DNA from 4 places in the uncultured Gilvimarinus sp. genome. Region 2 is predicted to be linked to each of the others. Evidence: predicted binding sites of a transcription regulator. Region 2 holds the regulator's gene; each other region holds the start of a gene.
What was found. The regulator sigma-54, encoded in region 2, starts transcription at its own class of promoters, with help from an activator protein. The targets are predictions, from matches to a motif close to TGGCACANNNNTTGCNNT.

Region 1: AACY82_RS16395 (ammonium transporter) is a predicted target of sigma-54. The motif match lies at 1,143-1,160, and genes of this name have one in related genera.
Region 3: AACY82_RS13700 (CsbD family protein) is a predicted target of sigma-54. The motif match lies at 2,273-2,290, and genes of this name have one in related genera.
Region 4: AACY82_RS03325 (6-hydroxymethylpterin diphosphokinase MptE-like protein) is a predicted target of sigma-54. The motif match lies at 1,474-1,491, and genes of this name have one in related genera.

The regions. Positions count from the first base shown of each region.
Region 1 is NZ_CAXAUC010000016.1:35,181-39,741, forward strand. Features, by position in the region: gene AACY82_RS16395 (ammonium transporter) at 1-1,116, opposite strand, end outside; gene AACY82_RS16400 (DUF805 domain-containing protein) at 1,417-1,737, shown strand; gene AACY82_RS16405 (AI-2E family transporter) at 1,802-2,935, shown strand; gene AACY82_RS16410 (DUF6635 family protein) at 2,986-3,945, opposite strand; gene AACY82_RS16415 (DUF5329 domain-containing protein) at 3,942-4,340, opposite strand; gene AACY82_RS16420 (endonuclease/exonuclease/phosphatase family protein) at 4,324-4,561, opposite strand, start outside.
Region 2 is NZ_CAXAUC010000004.1:125,873-130,433, reverse strand. Features, by position in the region: gene lptA (lipopolysaccharide transport periplasmic protein LptA) at 1-302, shown strand, start outside; gene lptB (LPS export ABC transporter ATP-binding protein) at 304-1,029, shown strand; gene AACY82_RS08980 (RNA polymerase factor sigma-54) at 1,173-2,702, shown strand; gene raiA (ribosome-associated translation inhibitor RaiA) at 2,833-3,123, shown strand; gene ptsN (PTS IIA-like nitrogen regulatory protein PtsN) at 3,153-3,611, shown strand; gene rapZ (RNase adapter RapZ) at 3,622-4,500, shown strand; gene AACY82_RS08960 (HPr family phosphocarrier protein) at 4,501-4,561, shown strand, end outside.
Region 3 is NZ_CAXAUC010000009.1:98,117-102,677, reverse strand. Features, by position in the region: gene AACY82_RS13710 (NYN domain-containing protein) at 1-611, shown strand, start outside; partial or broken gene AACY82_RS13705 (family 43 glycosylhydrolase) at 872-1,876, shown strand; gene AACY82_RS13700 (CsbD family protein) at 1,971-2,168, opposite strand; gene AACY82_RS13695 (putative sulfate exporter family transporter) at 2,637-3,623, opposite strand; gene AACY82_RS13690 (LysR family transcriptional regulator) at 3,709-4,561, shown strand, end outside.
Region 4 is NZ_CAXAUC010000001.1:765,607-770,167, forward strand. Features, by position in the region: gene AACY82_RS03310 (sigma-54 dependent transcriptional regulator) at 1-420, opposite strand, end outside; gene AACY82_RS03315 (hypothetical protein) at 677-949, opposite strand; gene fliS (flagellar export chaperone FliS) at 946-1,359, opposite strand; gene AACY82_RS03325 (6-hydroxymethylpterin diphosphokinase MptE-like protein) at 1,574-3,643, shown strand; gene AACY82_RS03330 (polysaccharide pyruvyl transferase family protein) at 3,663-4,561, opposite strand, start outside.

The DNA.
Region 1 (4,561 bases), on a different contig from region 2:
CCACGCGCCGGCAAAACCGTGCACCGGAATCGCACCGACCACATCATCCACTTTTAAACGCAGCAGCAAACGCGAGCCCAACACCACCACAATACCCGCCACAAAACCGGTGATAATCGCGTACAGCGGGTCCATCGTCGCACAGCCGGCGGTAATGCCCACCAATCCACCTAGGCTGCCGTTTACCACGTGCTCCACTCGGACTTTTACCCCCGTTAAGCGACACGCTAGCAACGCCCCCGCCGCGCCAGCACAAGCCGATAAGTGGGTGTTTAAATTAATCAAACCAATGGCCACATCGGCCGCCAAAGTACTGCCACCGTTAAAACCAAACCAGCCCAACCACAAAATAAAGCCGCCCATGGCAACGTAGCTGGAGTTGTGGCCGGCAATACGGCGCGGCTTGCCATCGGCATCAAACCGGCCTATTCGCGGACCGACGACTAACGCCCCCGCCAGCGCCACCCAGGCGCCTAATGAATGCACCACCGTAGAACCGGCAAAATCGATAAAACCCAATTGCGCCAACCAACCACTACCATGGTAAGCGCTGCCCCACACCCAACTGCCGAACACCGGGTAGAGCACCCCCATAATAAAACACGCGGCAATCAGGTAACCGCCAAAGCGAGTGCGCTCGGCCATGGTGCCACTGGCAATGGTCGCCGCCGTGGCGGCAAACATGGTCTGAAACAGCACGAAGGTCCAATCCCACTGCGCATTAGGGTTTAGCCAAAAATGATCGGTACCCCAAAAGCCCGTGGGGTTGGTGCCAAACATTAAGCCAAACCCCACCAAACAAAACACCAGCGAGCCCAGGCAAACGTCAGCGTAGTTTTTCATAATAACGTTAATGGCATTTTTGCTACGGGCCATACCGCTCTCAAGCAACGCAAAGCCTGCCTGCATAAAAAACACCAACGCTGCCGCAAGCGCTATCCAGACGGTATCAATGCTTTGCGTAGCCTCTGGCGCCGCAACACTCGGGGAGGCCCACAAGAGCATCGGGGTAACAACAACAGCACACTTAATAACAGTCGGCGGTATAGTACGACGGATCATCGGCATAGCATCGGGTCTTATGTCAGCAGGAAACAACAGCGCGGGCCAATGCATCAGGCGCCACACCTCTGTGCCTGCAAAACGCACGATATATGCCAATTAGTTAAAGCGACAAAAGCCTTTTTATAACAGCAAGTTACAAATAAGTCATAAATCCCACAGCCACAGGATGCTATCGTCTTGGGCAGTGTTACTATGCGGGTGCATGGATACGCACCAGAAATTAGCAGGCCAACGCCAGCGGTCGACACGGACTACCGCTTTAAGTGAAAATACACAGGCAAGTAACACTTGCCACCTAAAGGATAAACCCACCTGCGCCAAACCGCCGGGTTTCACATAATGAGGGTTATTATGGATTACTACTTACAAGCATTTCGCCAGTACGCCGACTTTTCCGGCCGCTGGACTCGCACCCAGTACTGGATGTTCGTACTGGTTAACCTTCTTATCCTTCTCGGTATCGCCGTTATCGAGAACTTAATTCGCACCGCCCTTATCAGTTCGATTTACGGTCTGGTGCTATTAATTCCCGGCATTTCAGCGGGCGTGCGCCGTTTACGGGATGCGGGTTTCTCACCTTGGTGGTTATTACTCGCGTTTATTCCGGTAATAGGTACTATTGCTCTAATCGTATTGCTGGCGCAACCGACCAAAACAGCCTCAGCAGAATAATTAATGACCGCGGCGCCGAGCGCCGTGGTTATCTCTTACAGCGATTATGCGATGAGGCACACTCATGTCTGAGTTTAGAAAAACTCTCGAATTAAAATCGTTTCTTGGATTACTGATCATCGTATCCATCGCGTTTTTATGTATTTTACAGCCCTTTTTTGGCCCGGTATTTTGGGCCTGCGCGCTGGCGATTATTTTTTACCCGGCGCAAACTCGTTTTTTAAGCGGACTCAAACACCGCCCTAACATTCGCTCGCTTATTACGTTGCTGTTTTGCCTGATCATTGTGATTATCCCGGTTATCTTCTTGGTCACCTCGGTCATCGCTCAAGCCGCAGCACTGTATCAACAAATCGACTCCGGCGAGCTAGACCCCGGCAAAAAGATCGAGCAGTTTCAGGGCAGCTTTCCTATCGTCAAAGATACCTTAGAGCGCTTTGGCGTAAACTTTAACGACTTAAAAAAGCAAGCCGTCGATTTTGCTATGAACAGCGGCAAATTTATTGCGCAATACACCTTTAACATTGGTCAAAACGCCTTTAAATTTGTGATCGGCTTTTGCTTAATGCTTTACCTCACCTTCTTTTTATTGCGCGATGGCAGCAGTTTATTAGAGCTAATGATTCGGGCGCTGCCCATGGGCGACACCCGCGAGCGCCTGCTGTTTGCTAAATTTGCCGAGGTAACTCGCGCCACCGTCAAAGGCAATTTGGTGGTCGCCATCGTGCAGGGCGCGCTGGGTGGGTTTATCTTCTGGGCACTGGGGATTCCGGCGGCTTTACTCTGGGCTGTGGTCATGGCGTTTTTATCGCTCCTGCCCGCGGTGGGCGCCGCTATTATCTGGGCACCGGTTGCGGCTTACTTATTGGCCGTGGGCAGCTATGTGGATGGCATTATTCTTATCGCTTTTGGTGCTGGTGTCATCGGCTTAGTCGACAACTTATTGCGCCCTATTCTGGTCGGCCGCGACACCAAGCTGCCGGACTACTTAGTACTGCTATCCACTTTAGGCGGCATGGCATTATTTGGCATTAACGGTTTTGTCATCGGGCCGTTAATCGCCGCGCTGTTTATTGCCTTTTGGGGTATTTTTATGCGCGAGATCAATGTCGAGCACCCAATGGACGACAGCTCGCCCGACACCCTAAACGAGACTCTGGATACCGACTCGGCCTTAATCGAGACACCCGAGCAATAAAGCCCTGTCTATTACCAAGTTATCGGGGCGCGTTTACCGCGAGCCCCGATTTAGGTAATCCCCACTCGCGCCGCGTCAACAATATCCAGCAACCTTGCCAGGTAGGCATCTTTAGGCCGAAAGCTACCGCTGGTGCGCCGCTTTAAATCGCGCTCTAAGCTATCGAGCATGCGGTTAAGGCGACGCTGGTGAATCCCGCAAAAGCCTTGTAACGGGTCGGAGATAAGCCCCGAGAAACAAGCAAATATCGCCATCAACACCATCACCGCCGCGGTTGAAAATACAATCAAACCTGCATCGGGGCTAATCGGAAACAGTGCGTAGTACCAACCTCCCACTGTAGGGCCCAAAATAAAATCCCACGCCGCCCAGCGGTTGGCCACGATACCGGCCAACGTCATGCCAATGGCAATACCGCCGGGGGTAAATTTTTGCAGAGTAAAAGCGCCGGCAATAGTGGCCAGCAACGTATTGCTTATGTCGGCTGTCGCAGTCCGCGTTAGCGCGTACTGCGATAGCGCATCGCTCAAGCTTTGCTCTAAATGCCGTTCGTTTTCAGCCCCGGTTATTGCGCCAGACGCCGGCATTAATGATTCGTGCTCGATGATCGCCGCCACAATGCACTCGCGCAAACGGTTTTGATCTGTCGTGCGCAGCAGTAATTCACTCGTGGCGCACTGCATTAAATAGCGCTGCATAGTCGTCTGCATACCACTGGGAACACGCCGCAACAGCCGCGCTAAGCGGCCCATATTAAGCGCAGCGACACCCCACGCTACCCCTTGCAGCGCAAGGTAAAAAGGCACCCACAATAAGTTACACGGCGCTCGCAACATATCCCACCCCAGCGCCCGACGATTAGTCTGCCAGGCGCCGGGGTAGTGAAAGTGCCGTTTCACAAAAGCGGGAACACGCCTGCGGCATTCGTTAAAGTAACGTTCAATACCACGCTCAATGGCCGCCACTAACGCGGCTTGATCCGCTGTGTCGGCAGCGGGCTTTACCGTCATGGGGCGGCAGGGTCCTCTGACGAGTGGCGAGTGTGTTGCTCGCGGTACGCCTCAAGGGCCGAGTACAACCAATCGCGCGATAGGATTTCGGTACCGTCGGCCAAAATAATCGTATAGGGCTTACGGGTGATAGAGCTTCTGCTGGCCAAATTATCGATAAAGTCATCGGCAGTTTTCGCATAGCGCCCCGCGCGCCGATACTTCATTGCCAAATGGTCGGCGGCCTCTTGCGCATTGTGCTTGCTGCCATTGCGAACAAACACCGCGCCGCTATTGGCGACAAAATCGATTAAATAAGCCACTTCGCGCTCGTCTTTTGTGTCGGCATGGGCGCTCAGCGCTAGCGCAAACAAAACAATTAAGCTAATCCAACGCGCGTTAATCTTGCACCGCATGCGAGGCCTCCTTAGGCTCGGTAATCATCAAGGATACCAACAGTGGGTTATGGTCAGAGCTTTCGTATACCGGCACCTGCGCGGCGCTAATATGGACGCCGCGCAGCCACACGTAATCCAGCGCCATACCAAAGGTTAAGGTCCGGTTATCCTCCGGAAACTCCGTGGCCGTTAAACCGAGTGGTTCGAGCAAATCCGTTAGTATGTCGCGGCGCGAATCA
Region 2 (4,561 bases):
TTCACTTTAAAAGTGACAATTCAGTCGCCAAAATCGAGGCATCTGGCTCCCCGGCACACTTTGAACAGCAACCCCAAGCCGACAAAGGCAAAGTGTTTGCCGAGGCTCACGAGATCAGCTACGACCACGACAAGCGCACGGTAACGCTCAGCAACAGCGCTAAAATCGAACAAGACGGCGCGATTATGCAAGGCCACAGCATTCACTATGACTTGGCCCGCGAACTCATCAACGCCCAGAGCGATGACAACTCGAACGAGCGTATCAAAATGGTGATTCCTGCCGGAGCGACCGAAAAATAATATGGCCACTCTTACTGCACACAACCTCGCTAAAAGCTACAAACGCCGCCAAGTCGTCGCTGACGTGTCGATGTCTGTTAGCAGCGGTGAAATTGTCGGCTTACTCGGGCCTAACGGCGCGGGTAAAACCACCTGCTTTTACATGATCGCGGGGCTGGTCAAAGCCGACAACGGCCGCGTCACCCTAGACGAGCTAGACCTGACACACCTACCGATCCACGGCCGGGCCCGGGCGGGCATTGGTTACCTGCCGCAAGAGGCCTCGGTGTTTCGCAAGCTGTCGGTGGCGGACAACATCCTCGCCATCTTAGAGACTCGACGCGATCTCAAAAAACCACAGCGCCTAGAGCAGCTCGAGCAGCTACTGCAGGAGTTTCACATCACCCACATTCGCGACAACCTCGGCATGTCGCTCTCGGGTGGCGAGCGCCGCCGGGTCGAAATCGCCCGCGCCCTGGCAACGGACCCGGCCTTTATTCTACTAGATGAGCCCTTCGCCGGGGTTGACCCTATCTCGGTCAGCGACATTCAGCACATTGTGCGTCACCTTAAGGATCGCGGCATTGGTATTTTGATTACCGATCACAATGTCCGAGAAACACTTGGCATCTGCGAAAAAGCCTATATCGTCAGCGAGGGCCATATCATCGCTGAGGGCAGCTCGGAGCAGGTTCTGGCCAATCAGAAAGTGCGCAAAGTCTACCTCGGTGACAACTTTATGCTGTAAAGCCGAGCAGCCGCACCACCACTTGACAATTTCTATTTTTTGACTTTCAGGCACAAAGATTGCTTAGTACTATTGCTTGGCTTGGTGTTGATGACTAAACTCCACAGTTACAACAACACAATCTGAGTGCCATTGCTAACATTATGAAGCAGTCCCTACAGCTAAAGTTGGGTCAACAGCTCACCATGACGCCGCAGCTGCAACAGGCCATCCGCCTCCTGCAGCTATCGACGCTGGATCTGCAACAAGAGATCCAAGAGGCGCTGGACTCCAACCCCATGCTCGAAGTTGAGGAGAACCTCGACGACAACACTGGTAGCGACCAAAAGGATAGTGACACCGACGGCAAAGATGAACGCCGCGATAACAGCCAGGACGAGCTGAACCCCGCAGACCCAGCGAGCACCCAAACCACCGCCGAGGCGGACGAACCCACCGCTGACAGCGAGTGGAGCGAGTCGATCCCGCAAGACCTACCCGTTGATACCAGCTGGGATGATGTCTACGAGAGTTCGTCGTCAACATTACCCGCCAGTAACTACGAGGGCGACGATAACGACTTCGAAAGCCGTCGCGGCAATACCGAATCGCTCTACGACCACCTAATGTGGCAGCTCAACCTCACGCCCATGTCCGAGCGCGATGAGATCATTGCCCTGGCGATCATTGACTCCGTCGAGCCCTCGGGTCTTCTCAGTAGCAGTATCGAGGATATTTTTGAGGGTTTAACCGCCAATTGGGACGACCTAGAACTCGACGAGGTGCAGGCGGTACAACACCGCTTACAACAGTTTGACCCTTGCGGCACTTGCAGCATCGACTTAGTCGACTGCTTACTGGTGCAGCTGGCCCAATACGACAAAAGCACCCCTTTTTTAGAGGCGGCGCAACTGATTGTGCGCCAGTACTTGCCGTTGCTCGGTAGCCGCGACTACCGCCAACTGATGCGCAAGACCCGCCTCAAAGAACCTGAGTTAGCTCAAGCCGTGGCGTTGATTAAAACCCTTAATCCACACCCCGGCGATGGCATCAGCACCAGCGAAACCGAGTATGTCGTACCCGACGTGTTTGTGGATAAGAAGGAAGGACGCTGGACAGTTGAGCTCAACCCAGACATAGCGCCAAAGCTGCGGATCAACTCCGGCTACGCCTCTATGGTCAAACGCGCCGACTCCAGCCGCGACAACACCTTCTTAAAAGACAACCTGCAAGAGGCCCGCTGGTTTTTAAAGAGCCTGCAAAGTCGCAACGAAACTCTGCTAAAGGTGGCCACCTGTATCGTCGAAAAGCAACGTGGTTTTTTAGAGTACGGCGCCGAGGCCATGAAGCCACTGGTGCTGCACGATATTGCCGAGCTAGTGGAGATGCATGAGTCGACTATCTCGCGGGTCACCACCCAAAAGTACATGCACACGCCACAAGGCATATTCGAGTTAAAATACTTTTTCTCTAGCCATGTGAGCACCGATTCTGGCGGCGAGTGCTCGTCGACCGCAATCCGAGCTATTATTAAAAAGCTGGTCGCGGCAGAGAACCCGAAAAAACCTCTGAGCGATAGCAAAATCACCGAGATGCTTTCCGATCAAGGGATTCGCGTTGCCCGGCGTACAATCGCCAAGTATCGCGAGTCGTTGAATATTCCGCCTTCTAATGAGCGCAAAGGGCTGGGTTAAGACACCGGCCCATGTGACAGAACTTCTAATCCTTGCTATGTTGAAGTTCTGCCAATCGCTCGAGGCAATGCGCTAATACCAAGGGTGCAGCACAACAACTTAGGCAGCAGACAGACACGAGGAGCAGTGTATGCAAGTAACCATCAGCGGCCATCACGTCGATGTCACCGAAGCGATTCATAATCACATCGAATCCAAACTGGAACGACTGACTCACCACAGCGATTTGATCACCACAATCAATGTTACCGTGTCGGTAGAAAAACAAACGCAAAAAGCCGAGGCGAAGATTCACGTTAACGGCAAAGACATTTTTGCTGACGCCGAGTCAGACGATCTCTACACCTCGATTGATGCCATGACCGACAAGCTCGACCGGCAATTAATCAAACACAAAGAAAAACTTCGCAGCCACCGCTAATTAGTTACTAACAAGTTACGCAAAATACTATGCAAATTGCACAGATCTTATCGCCTGAACGTACCCTGAGCCGAATCGAAGGCGTCAGTAAAAAACGTGCCTTAGAAATTCTCGCCAACACCATTGCCGAGAGTATCCCCGGCATGGATGCCGACGAAATCTTTCGCCGCCTGGTCGCGCGTGAGAAACTCGGCTCGACCGGCATTGGCCACGGCATTGCCATTCCTCACAGCCGCCTGCCGGGCTGCGAAGCGACCATCGCCGCACTGATTACGCTCAAAGCGCCGATAGATTTTGATGCGATTGACGGCGAACCCGTCGACGTTCTGTTTGCCATGTTGGTACCCGATCAAGCCAATGACGAACATCTACACACGCTGGCAGCATTGGCCGGGGCGCTCAACGAAAGCGCCTATCGGCAAACTCTGCGCGATGCTGACAGCGGCCAGGCTCTATACGCGGCCGCCATCGCTCACGACAACGGATAGGTAGGCGTGTATGCACCTTGTCATTGTCAGCGGATTATCCGGCTCAGGTAAAAGTACCGCGCTCAATGCGCTGGAAGACTCCGGCTATAACTGCATCGACAACTTACCGATCAGCCTACTGCCAGCCTTAGTCGATCAAATTCAGCTGCATAAAGATGCCGACAACCAAAACTTTGCCATCGGGATTGATATTCGCGATGCCTGGCAAGACCTGGCAATGTTTCCAGTCGCCATCAAGCCACTGCGCGATGCTCGCCTGCCCTTTACCGTTATCTTCCTAGATGCTGATGCCGATAAAATCGTCCAGCGCTTTAGCGAGACCCGGCGCAAACACCCCCTAAGCAACAAACACACAAATTTAACAGAAGCGATTGAAACTGAGCAGCAGCTACTATTGCCTATGCGCGATAGCGCCGACTTAGTGGTTGATACCAGCGCATTAAACGTGCATCAATTACGGGAGCTAATTAAAGAGCGAGTGGCGGAGCCCGACGCAGAGGGTATGGCGGTACTGTTTGAATCTTTTGGTTTTAAACACGGGCCACCCAACAACGCCGATTTAGTCTTTGACGCACGCTGCCTTCCCAACCCCCACTGGGACCCTAACTTGCGCAGCCAAACCGGTATCGATCAGGATGTCGCGCAATTTCTTGACGAACAGCCGCTGGTGCAAGACATGCTGGCGGACGTAAAAGGGTTTTTAGAACGCTGGTGGCCGCATTATCGAGCCAACAACCGCAGCTACATTACTATTGCTATAGGCTGTACCGGCGGCCAACACCGCTCGGTTTACCTGTGTGAGAAGTTGCAGGCTCACTTTGCCAGTCAACTGGACAATGTCCAGGTCAGACATCGCGAGCTTGGCCACTCAACCAAAGAGAGCCATTAAATGCCAGAAAAGTTTGTTACCATCGTTAACCATAAAGGCCTACATGCCCGCTCTGCCGCCA
Region 3 (4,561 bases), on a different contig from region 2:
TAGTCACCATTAGAAAAGCTTATGGCAACTGGAAAAAATCCTCGATTAAGCCATGGGAGGATCTTTTGCATGAATACGCTATTCAACCCATACAACAGTATGACCTAGCCAAAGGGAAAAACGCATCAGATATCGCGTTAGTGATTGACGCCATGGATGTCATGTATACAAAAGACATTGACGTTATGTGTTTTGTTTCTTCTGATTGCGATTTCACACCCATGGTAGTTAGAGCGTTATCGGAAGGAAAGGTTGTACTGGGCTTTGGAGAACGGAAAACACCGGAACCTTTTGTAAATGCTTGCTCCAAATTTCTATTTTTAGATCAAGATCAAAACACTATCGAGCTAAATCAAGAGAAGCCGAAGAACATAAAATCCGACACCAAGCTTATCAATCTACTGCGTCAGGCTATTGCCGCAACCGCCGAAGATAATGGCTGGTCGGCTCTTGGACCTGTTGGTTCTCACATATCTAATAAAACGTCATTCGACACCAGAAACTACGGCTATAGAAACTTAAGCAGCCTGATAAAAGCGATTGACCTTTTTGAAATAAAACGAGGACCCAACAACTCTTACTTAGTACGGGATGTAAGAAAACGAAAGTAATAAGAATTATGAACGACGCGATAGCCGCGAACATTCATTCACTCATTCCTTTAATCTACAGGGTGAGAGGAATCGAAAAACCAACCCATTCCAGCGAAAAATAAACCCTAAACAAGCTAACGCTCGTTAGCTATTGTGCTCCGTATACTTTCTGTAAGACCACCCTTTTATTAATAACAATTGTTCAAGTACACTCTAGTGAAACACGTTCTGGCACTTTTATAGCTAAACATTAAGCCTATCTTGAAGGACTCTTTATAATGAATAAAATCACGGCGATAATCACCTCAACTTTAATGGCAGCCACGATGGCTGGCTGCGCACATCACCATACCGCCCAAACGACCGCTAATGGTAACCCCCTTAACTTTGGCGAAGGCTTACGTACCGCCGACCCCTCGGCCCATGTCTGGAACGACGGCAAGATGTACGTGTACACCTCGCACGACGAGGAGTGTCAAGAAGACTTTTGGATGAAAGACTGGTATGCGTTTTCCTCTACGGATTTACAAAACTGGGAAACTCACGGACCTTTGTTATCGGTTGACGACATAAGCTGGGCAGACAACTACGCCTGGGCGCCGGATGCGGCTTATAAAAATGGTAAATACTATTTGGTCTTTCCGGCAGGCTCGGGCCATAAAGACAGGGTTAACCCAGAGAACAGCACTAAATGGATGGGCATTGGCATTGCCGAAAGCGACTCACCCACCGGGCCATTTAAAGATGTAATTGACGCGCCGCTGTGGACATCGCCCTACGCCAATGACCCGAGCCTATTTATTGACGACGACGGTTAGGCGTATTTGTACGTGCACGCCAAAGACCACGATTACCATGTCATCAAAATGGCAGACGACATGCGCAGCACAGAAGGCGATCTAATAAAAATGGATATGGGTGGCTATGAGCCAAAAATGGAAGGCCCCTGGGTGTTTAAGCGCGATGACAATTATTACTTCACCATGCCCGAAAACAACCGCGTGCTGAGTTATTATATGGCCAAATCGCCCATGGGGCCTTGGGAGTACAAAGGCGAGTTTATGGGGCAGGAGCACAACAGCAATAACCACCACTCTATTGTTGAGTATAAAGGTCAGTGGATACTTTTTTATCACCGCTGGCTAGACATCGATTCAGCCTGCGGCCGTCAGCGTCATAGCGCCGCTGAATATCTGCACTTTAATGATGACGGGACGATAAAACCGATTAAACGTACCGATAAGGGTGTTGCTGATTTTTCTTCGAAGACAACATCTAATTAACTTCTCTTATAGCTTTGACATTAAAAAGGCTACCGATGATAAACATCGGCAGCCTTTTTAGTAAGCAACTCTTTTATTGCACAGCCATGTAATCTTAAAGGCTATCAATAAAATCGTTAACTTCTTTTTTAGCCTCTTCCTTAGACTTACCGTACTTGGCCTGAATCTCTCCGGCAAGCTTTTCTTGATTGCCCTCTATTCGATCAAGGTCATCATTGGTTAACTTGCCCCACTGGGCCTGCACGCCACCTTTAAATTGATGCCACTTACCTTCAAACTGATCACTGTTCATAATAATTCCTCACTTTTGTCGAACATTTGGCGTTCCACCAAAAACTATTGGTGCAACTATTTCTGTTGCCTTACGAAAGACTCTTTCGAGTGTGTACGTTACCTACAGCAGGTAGCGTGCCAAAGAATGAAATGAAAGCAGTTTTAACCTCAAACGCCTTGGCAGCCTTGCTGGGCGCGGCACATCTGCATCAAATGCATTACTACCTCAAGCTTGAGGGATCACACCCTTTTTACTTATTTTGCGTAAACACACCTTAACTTGTAAATTTTACTGTGTTTGAGATATTTGATTGGAGGGAACCACGACGAAGGTCCGGTTGCGATGTTATTGCGTTGTGCGTAAGTCACTTAAAGTTTTTAGTGCGCGATAAATAACAGGATCAGCTCCGCCACGGCCATTAACGTGACCTTACAACCAGTGCGACACAAACCAAGCATAGAGATAAAGGCCAGCCTAACCCAAACGCTACCAAGCCAATATCTGTGGTACTAGGTAAAAGCCTCCGCCAAGCAGCAACAGCCACAAAATTCCCGCTAGTAAAAACGGTTTACCGCCACCATTAGCCAATAAATGCCAGCGGGTTTTTAACCCCAGCGCCACCATCGCCAGCGCCAACGTCAATTGCGATGCCGCCTTCAGTACACCTAATAGAAGATCGGGCATGGGCACAAAGCTGCGAATAATGCTTGCCAAAATAAATCCTAAGACAAACCAAGGGATGGTCAGTGATACTTTGCCCTGCGGATGATGGGCCGCTTGCCGCCGCTGCCAGAAAAAACCTAATACAAACACCACAGGCGCCAACATCATCACCCGCGCCAGCTTTGCCACCAGTGCACCTTGCAACGCCAGCTCGTCAATCGCTTGACCCGCCGCCACCGCCTGGGCCACCTCATGCACCGTACTACCAATATAAACGCCATAGCTGGCACTGTCGGGCGCCGTTAAGTGAAAAATAACCGGATAGCAAAACATCGCCAGTGAGCCATAGGTCACCACCGTGGCAACTGCAATACTAATATCCCGCTCACGCGCCTTAACCACAGGCTCTACCGCCATGATTGCCGATGCGCCGCACACGGCACTACCGACGCTGGTCAGTAGCGCCAAGGGGGCAGACATTTTGAGCCAGCGTACACCGAGGTAAAAACCCAGTAAAAGTACAGTGATAACCACGAGCATATCGAGCACTAATACTTGCCAGCCGGCCTGAACCAGTTGCTGCACACTCAAACTAAAGCCCAGTAATACTACCCCCAGCCGCAACATTTTTTGCTGACAAAACAACATGGGCTGCTGTGCACTTTTACGATCGGGCAGATCGGTGCTGTTGCCCACCAGCATCCCCAATATAATGGCGAGCGGCAAAGCGCCGATACCGAGCGCCGCCAAAACGGGTAGTTGCGCGGCTGCCAGCGCTAGGCCAGCCAAAGCAATCAGTAACATCCACATAATGACCTCCAGTTGGGTGCTACTGTACGGCGCACAAACACTTAGGTATATTGGATATTATTTATATAAGAGTTAAATTATTCTTATGAATGTAACACTGCGACAAATGCGTATATTTGAAGCAACGGCCAGGCTTGAGCGCCTGAGCCAAGCCGCTAATGAGCAAGCCATTAGCCAGCCGGCCGCCAGTCAGGCGTTAAAAGAAATGGAAAGATCGCTCGGTTATCCGTTGTTTGAGCGCCGTGGCCGGCACTTGCTACTAAGCTCGGAGGGCGAACAAATTTTATCACGGGTACGGCAGATTCTTGAGCTGACCCAACAACTCACGCAACCGGCCACCGGCTCAGTGATGGGCGTTATGCACTTGGCAGCCAGCATTACCATTGCCAGTTATTTAGCGCCATCGCTGATCGCTCGGTTTAAACACGTGCACCCACAGGCCGATATTAAACTCAGTATTGAAAACACCAGCCAAGTGCTGAGTAGTGTTGCTAAAGGACGAGCGTTGCTAGGGTTAATTGAAGGTCCGGCAATGCACTCGGAGCTTTTGATCACACCGTGGCAAACCGACCAGCTGGTGGTTTTTAGCGCGCCGGAACACCCTTTAGCGCAACTGCGCAAACCCAGCTTTAAAAAACTTTTGCAGTATCCATGGGTGGTTCGCGAGTCGGGCTCCGGCACACGCTCGATTTTAGACGCGGAGCTTCAACGTTTAGGGGTAAAAATTAACATCGCCCAAGCGTTAAATCGCCAAGAAGCTATTAAACAAAGCGTAATTGCTGGGCTGGGCGTGGGCTGTTTATCACACTTGGCCATTGCCCGCGAGCTGGCCAGTGGTCAGTTAGTGCAACTGCCTACACCGCTTAATTTAGAGCGCCGGTTCTCGTGGGTATTAGCGCCTGAGCGGCAAGAGCAGCCTATGCTTAAAGCGTTTATCG
Region 4 (4,561 bases), on a different contig from region 2:
GCGGCGCTGGGCGCGCTGCTTATTAGAGTGTTGCGCGTCGCCAAACAAACGAGCGCGATGCAGAATATTGATTAGTGGCGTATAACTGACGGGGGTAGAAATCGCGCCTACGACTTTAATCCGAAGCTTGGCAGCATAGTTATCCAGCGCTTGTAACCGCGACTGCCCCACCAGGGCCACCGCTGTTTCGTCGTTCCACTGCTCTAGGCGATCCAGCAGCTGCTCCCCCCACAGGCGGCACTGCTCGCCAACCACGACCAACATAAAAGATTTGGCCTGATCCCCGTCCGCTAGGGTCGCCTCTAGCTCATCCGAGGTGGTAATACAGGTGTCTTCTTCGAGAAAACCAAAAATCGTCGCCAATTCTTGGCGACTTGAGTCGTTATCATCGACAATTAAAATTTTATTGTTTCGGCACATACTCGACCTTAAAACGGTCGTTCTGACGGTCACTCGGGAATAGGCCCAAGCCCTCAGAACGAAAAGCGGTATTTATATAGATAGCGGGTTTACTGGGATTAGTCAAACAATTGACGCGGCTATTTACAATAGCATATAAAACAAGACCTTACAGCTGCAATTTTGCGCTATAGAGATGGCAATCAAAAAAGCCTATAAGCCAACATTTGGTCGGCTTATAGGCTTTAAAATAATACTGCGTGTGGACGTTTCGCCGTCAACAAACCCGTGCTGGGCGCGTTTGACACTCGGTTAATAAATCGGCGTACATCTGTTTCAAATCGAGCATGGCCTGAAGCAGCGCACCGGGCTGCTGGCGGTTGATCTCAATAAGCCTATCGAGCACCAGGGTACAGGTATCATCCAGCTGCCGCACGCGGCGATAATCGCCGGCACCTAAAGCCGCACGCATATCCGCCTGTAGCTGCTGCAACTGAGCAACGCCGCCCTCTCCTGCCAGGCTTGGCGCGCTGGTGGCGACCAACCTCAAGAGTAGGCTCCGGCGGGCTGTGCACTTGAGTGATCAGAGATTTGGTCCCAGCTGGACTTAATATCACCCAACAACTGCGCGCATTCATCCAGCTTGCCGACATCGTTACCCCGGTTCGCTTGAATCAAGGTGCGAATCACATAATCGTACAGCTCATCAAGATTGGCGGTTAATTCACCACCTTCGGTATCGCTCAAGCTGCCCTGCAACCCCTGTACGATATTGACCGCTTTAGTGATCCGCTCAGACTTTTGCACAAAACTGCCACGCGCCAGCGCACCCTTGGCCTGGGCAATACGCTCCAGCGCGCCTTCAAATAACATTTGGATCAACCGGTGCGACGAGGCGTCCATCACACTCGATTGCACATTAACTTGCTGGTATTGCTTGGCGGCGCTGTAGGCATTCATAAAGTCACTCTCAATTAGCGGCGAAGTACAATTTTAAAGTTTACAGAGACATCTCACCCAATAACCGTAACGGCCGATATTCCAATAACTTTAAGCTTTTAACAGATTTTTTTGTGGCACACTTCGTGCTATTTTGAGGGCTAATAAAGCATAGTGTTCAATAGCGGCAGGCAATTGCCGCCCAAAATCTGGCAGCAACAAGGAACTTGGGTCCATGAGTGACATTTCTGAGACATTGCGGCAAGCGCAAGCACAACAAAACGCCTTAAAGGCCAACATCCAGTTCGAAAAAAACCTGGCGTTTTTCCAGCAAGTGCTGCCGGATATCTACGATCAATACCGTCACTACCAACCAGCAATCGTCAGGCCTATGGTTGATGATGACGGTCACTTCAATTTAGTTGACATCAAAACCAATCAAGCCCTATACCCTTACAACCCCGAACAATATTTGCGTGAAGCCGTCGATTACTACCTAAATGCTCCTAAGCATTATGTACTTGATTTTAGCGCCAAACACGGGGCCAACACCGATCAGGATATTCACTTCAAGAATCATAATGCCGCCATTGAAGAATTAAAAGAAGTGAGTCCGAAAGAACGAAAAGCCGGCACCGATGAGCCCATTCAATTTATGAAAATATTGGGGATCGGCAGTGGTTATCATATACCCGAGCTTATCGAACGCTTAAACATTCAAAACTTGTGCATCGTTGAACCTTCCACCGACTGCTTTTACTCATCGCTGTATTGTATCGACTGGCAAACGATTGCCGAGCAATTCGACCAAGACAACAAAACCATCAATCTAATTCTGGGGAAGTCGACTACCGAATACCTTACTTTGGTAAACCATTATATTCGCCAAATAGGCGACCACAATGCCATCAAAGGCTATGTCTTCGAACACTTAATCAGTAATGAAATGAAGGCTTCCCTGAAGACATTCAAACAGCAACTACCAGCCACTTTGAGCATGACAGGTTATTTTGATGACGAGCAAGTCAGTATAGCTCACACCATTGCTAACCTTAAAAAAAGGATGCCAATTTTAACCAAGAAAAACAAAGCGACAGAAATTACCGCCAAAACCCCCGTATTTATTATCGCAAACGGCCCATCACTGGATAAGGCCCAAGGCCTGTTAACCGCTCAACAGAACAACGCGTTGATCGTCTCCTGTGGTACCGCGCTTGGCTCTCTCCAAAAAATGGGCATCAAACCTGACATACACATTGAAATGGAACGTACACGGCCCGTTTACGAGTGGATAACCGCCTCCACGTCACAAGAGTTCCGCAATGACATCGCTTTAATCGCTCTAAACACGGTGCACCCCGATGTATTTGACCTTTTCCCCAAAAGGTCAATGGCGATGAAGTCAAACGATTTAGGGACGCACTACGTCAGCCGGTTCGCTGGCCAGAAGAAACCTTTTATCAGCCTACGCTCTTGCAACCCGACTGTTGCCAATGCGGCGATCGCGCTAATGGCTAACATGGGGTTCAAAAAACTTTACTTTTTTGGGCTAGACTTGGGCTTTTCGGCCTCGGGGCAACACCACTCCTCTCACAGTAAACACTATGACATCAAAAAAGAGCACGTTGCCAGCTTAAACCTATATCAGCGTGACGCTAAAAACACGACAACTTTACCAGGCAACCGCGGCGACGAAATTATCAGTAACAACATATACGCTGCAGCCAGAGAGATGGTGAGTGATGTTATCCGGCATACACCCGGGCTCGAGTGTCACAATGCCAGTGATGGCGTACTGATTGACGGGGCTAAGCCCATTGAAATCGATGATATTGCTATCGCATCTAGTCCAATCGCGAACAAAATGTCGATGGTGGACGCACTGATTCGGCCTCATTTTGACCCAAATGTTTTTAAAAGAGCGCCATCTCAACAAGCGGTAACGAGTGATTTTAAAGCGGCGACTGAGACCATCAGCCAGATAATAAAGCTTTTTTCAGAACAACCTGAGAGCATTGCGGACTGTCATCAACTTCTGACGAGACAACACACCATGCTTGGGGATCTTAAAGGAGCCGATAAAAATGCTCACACTTACTGGCTACTGCGTGGGAGCTCCGCACAGTTCTCCCACCTATTAGCCAAATCACTCTATTGCGGCGAAAACCCTGACGAGGCCGTCTCTAACTTCAAACAAACAAAGGCGCACTACCTAAATTACCTCAACGAAGCTCGTGAGCGTATAGGGTATCAACTATTGAGAAAAGACTCCCGCTCTCGTAACATCAGCGACAAGGTCAAATAGCGTGAGTGTTCTTAAGCGTCTATTCAGGTAAAGAGAACTGTTGCCGCAAAAAGCGCTCAAAAGGCTCAACCATAGAGCGCGCGGCCTTTAAAACTTGCGTGTAATCAGTCAAGACTTGCTCTGGTGAGTGTTTAATGAGATCAATCTCGCACTGAAGCTTTGTCATAAAGTCGCTCGCTTGCGCGGACACTGGTTGTCGCTTCAGGCCCATCTCACGATATAAAGCCGCTATTTTAGGGTAACTTGCCAACCCAATAGTCGGCACACCCATTACCATCGGCGTAATATTGGCGTGAAAGCGCATACTAATAGAGAGCTGACACTGTTTGTAAAGTCCAAACGTAACCTTACAACCATCCCAGCCCTGCCACATAGGCGCGACAATCACGCGAGATCTAACAAGAAAATCATCCATAACCTGCAAAAGACTATTAATAGCCTCTAAATCACTGGGTATATGCGGTATAAGCACGATCTTTACTTGTGGATTAGCACCTAAATTGGACTCAAGGACACACGCTAGATTCTGTAAAAATCTCAGCCACTCACCATTGGAATCCCCTGAAAAACGCAGTGGCTTCATGTCCCCTGCAATATTGACGGCCCAATAGATGCTCCCGTCAGGCAGCCAAGTACTCGCCTCACACTGGAAAAAAGATGCACCATCGGGAACGATATGCGGCTGAACCGAATGATTAGGAAATGCCGCGTGATAATTATCTTTTGAGCCATCATTGCGAAACGACAAAAACACATTGGGCATACCGCCACAAGCGTGTACAAAGCGATCAAAGCGTCCCAGCGTGTTATCGCTAAAACCTTTATGGGTATCAAACCCAACACCGTAAAAGGCAACCGGCACTGTAATTTTTGTTAATTGCTCGAGTGGTAGGTCGATTGTTGTCCCAGTAGCCGAGG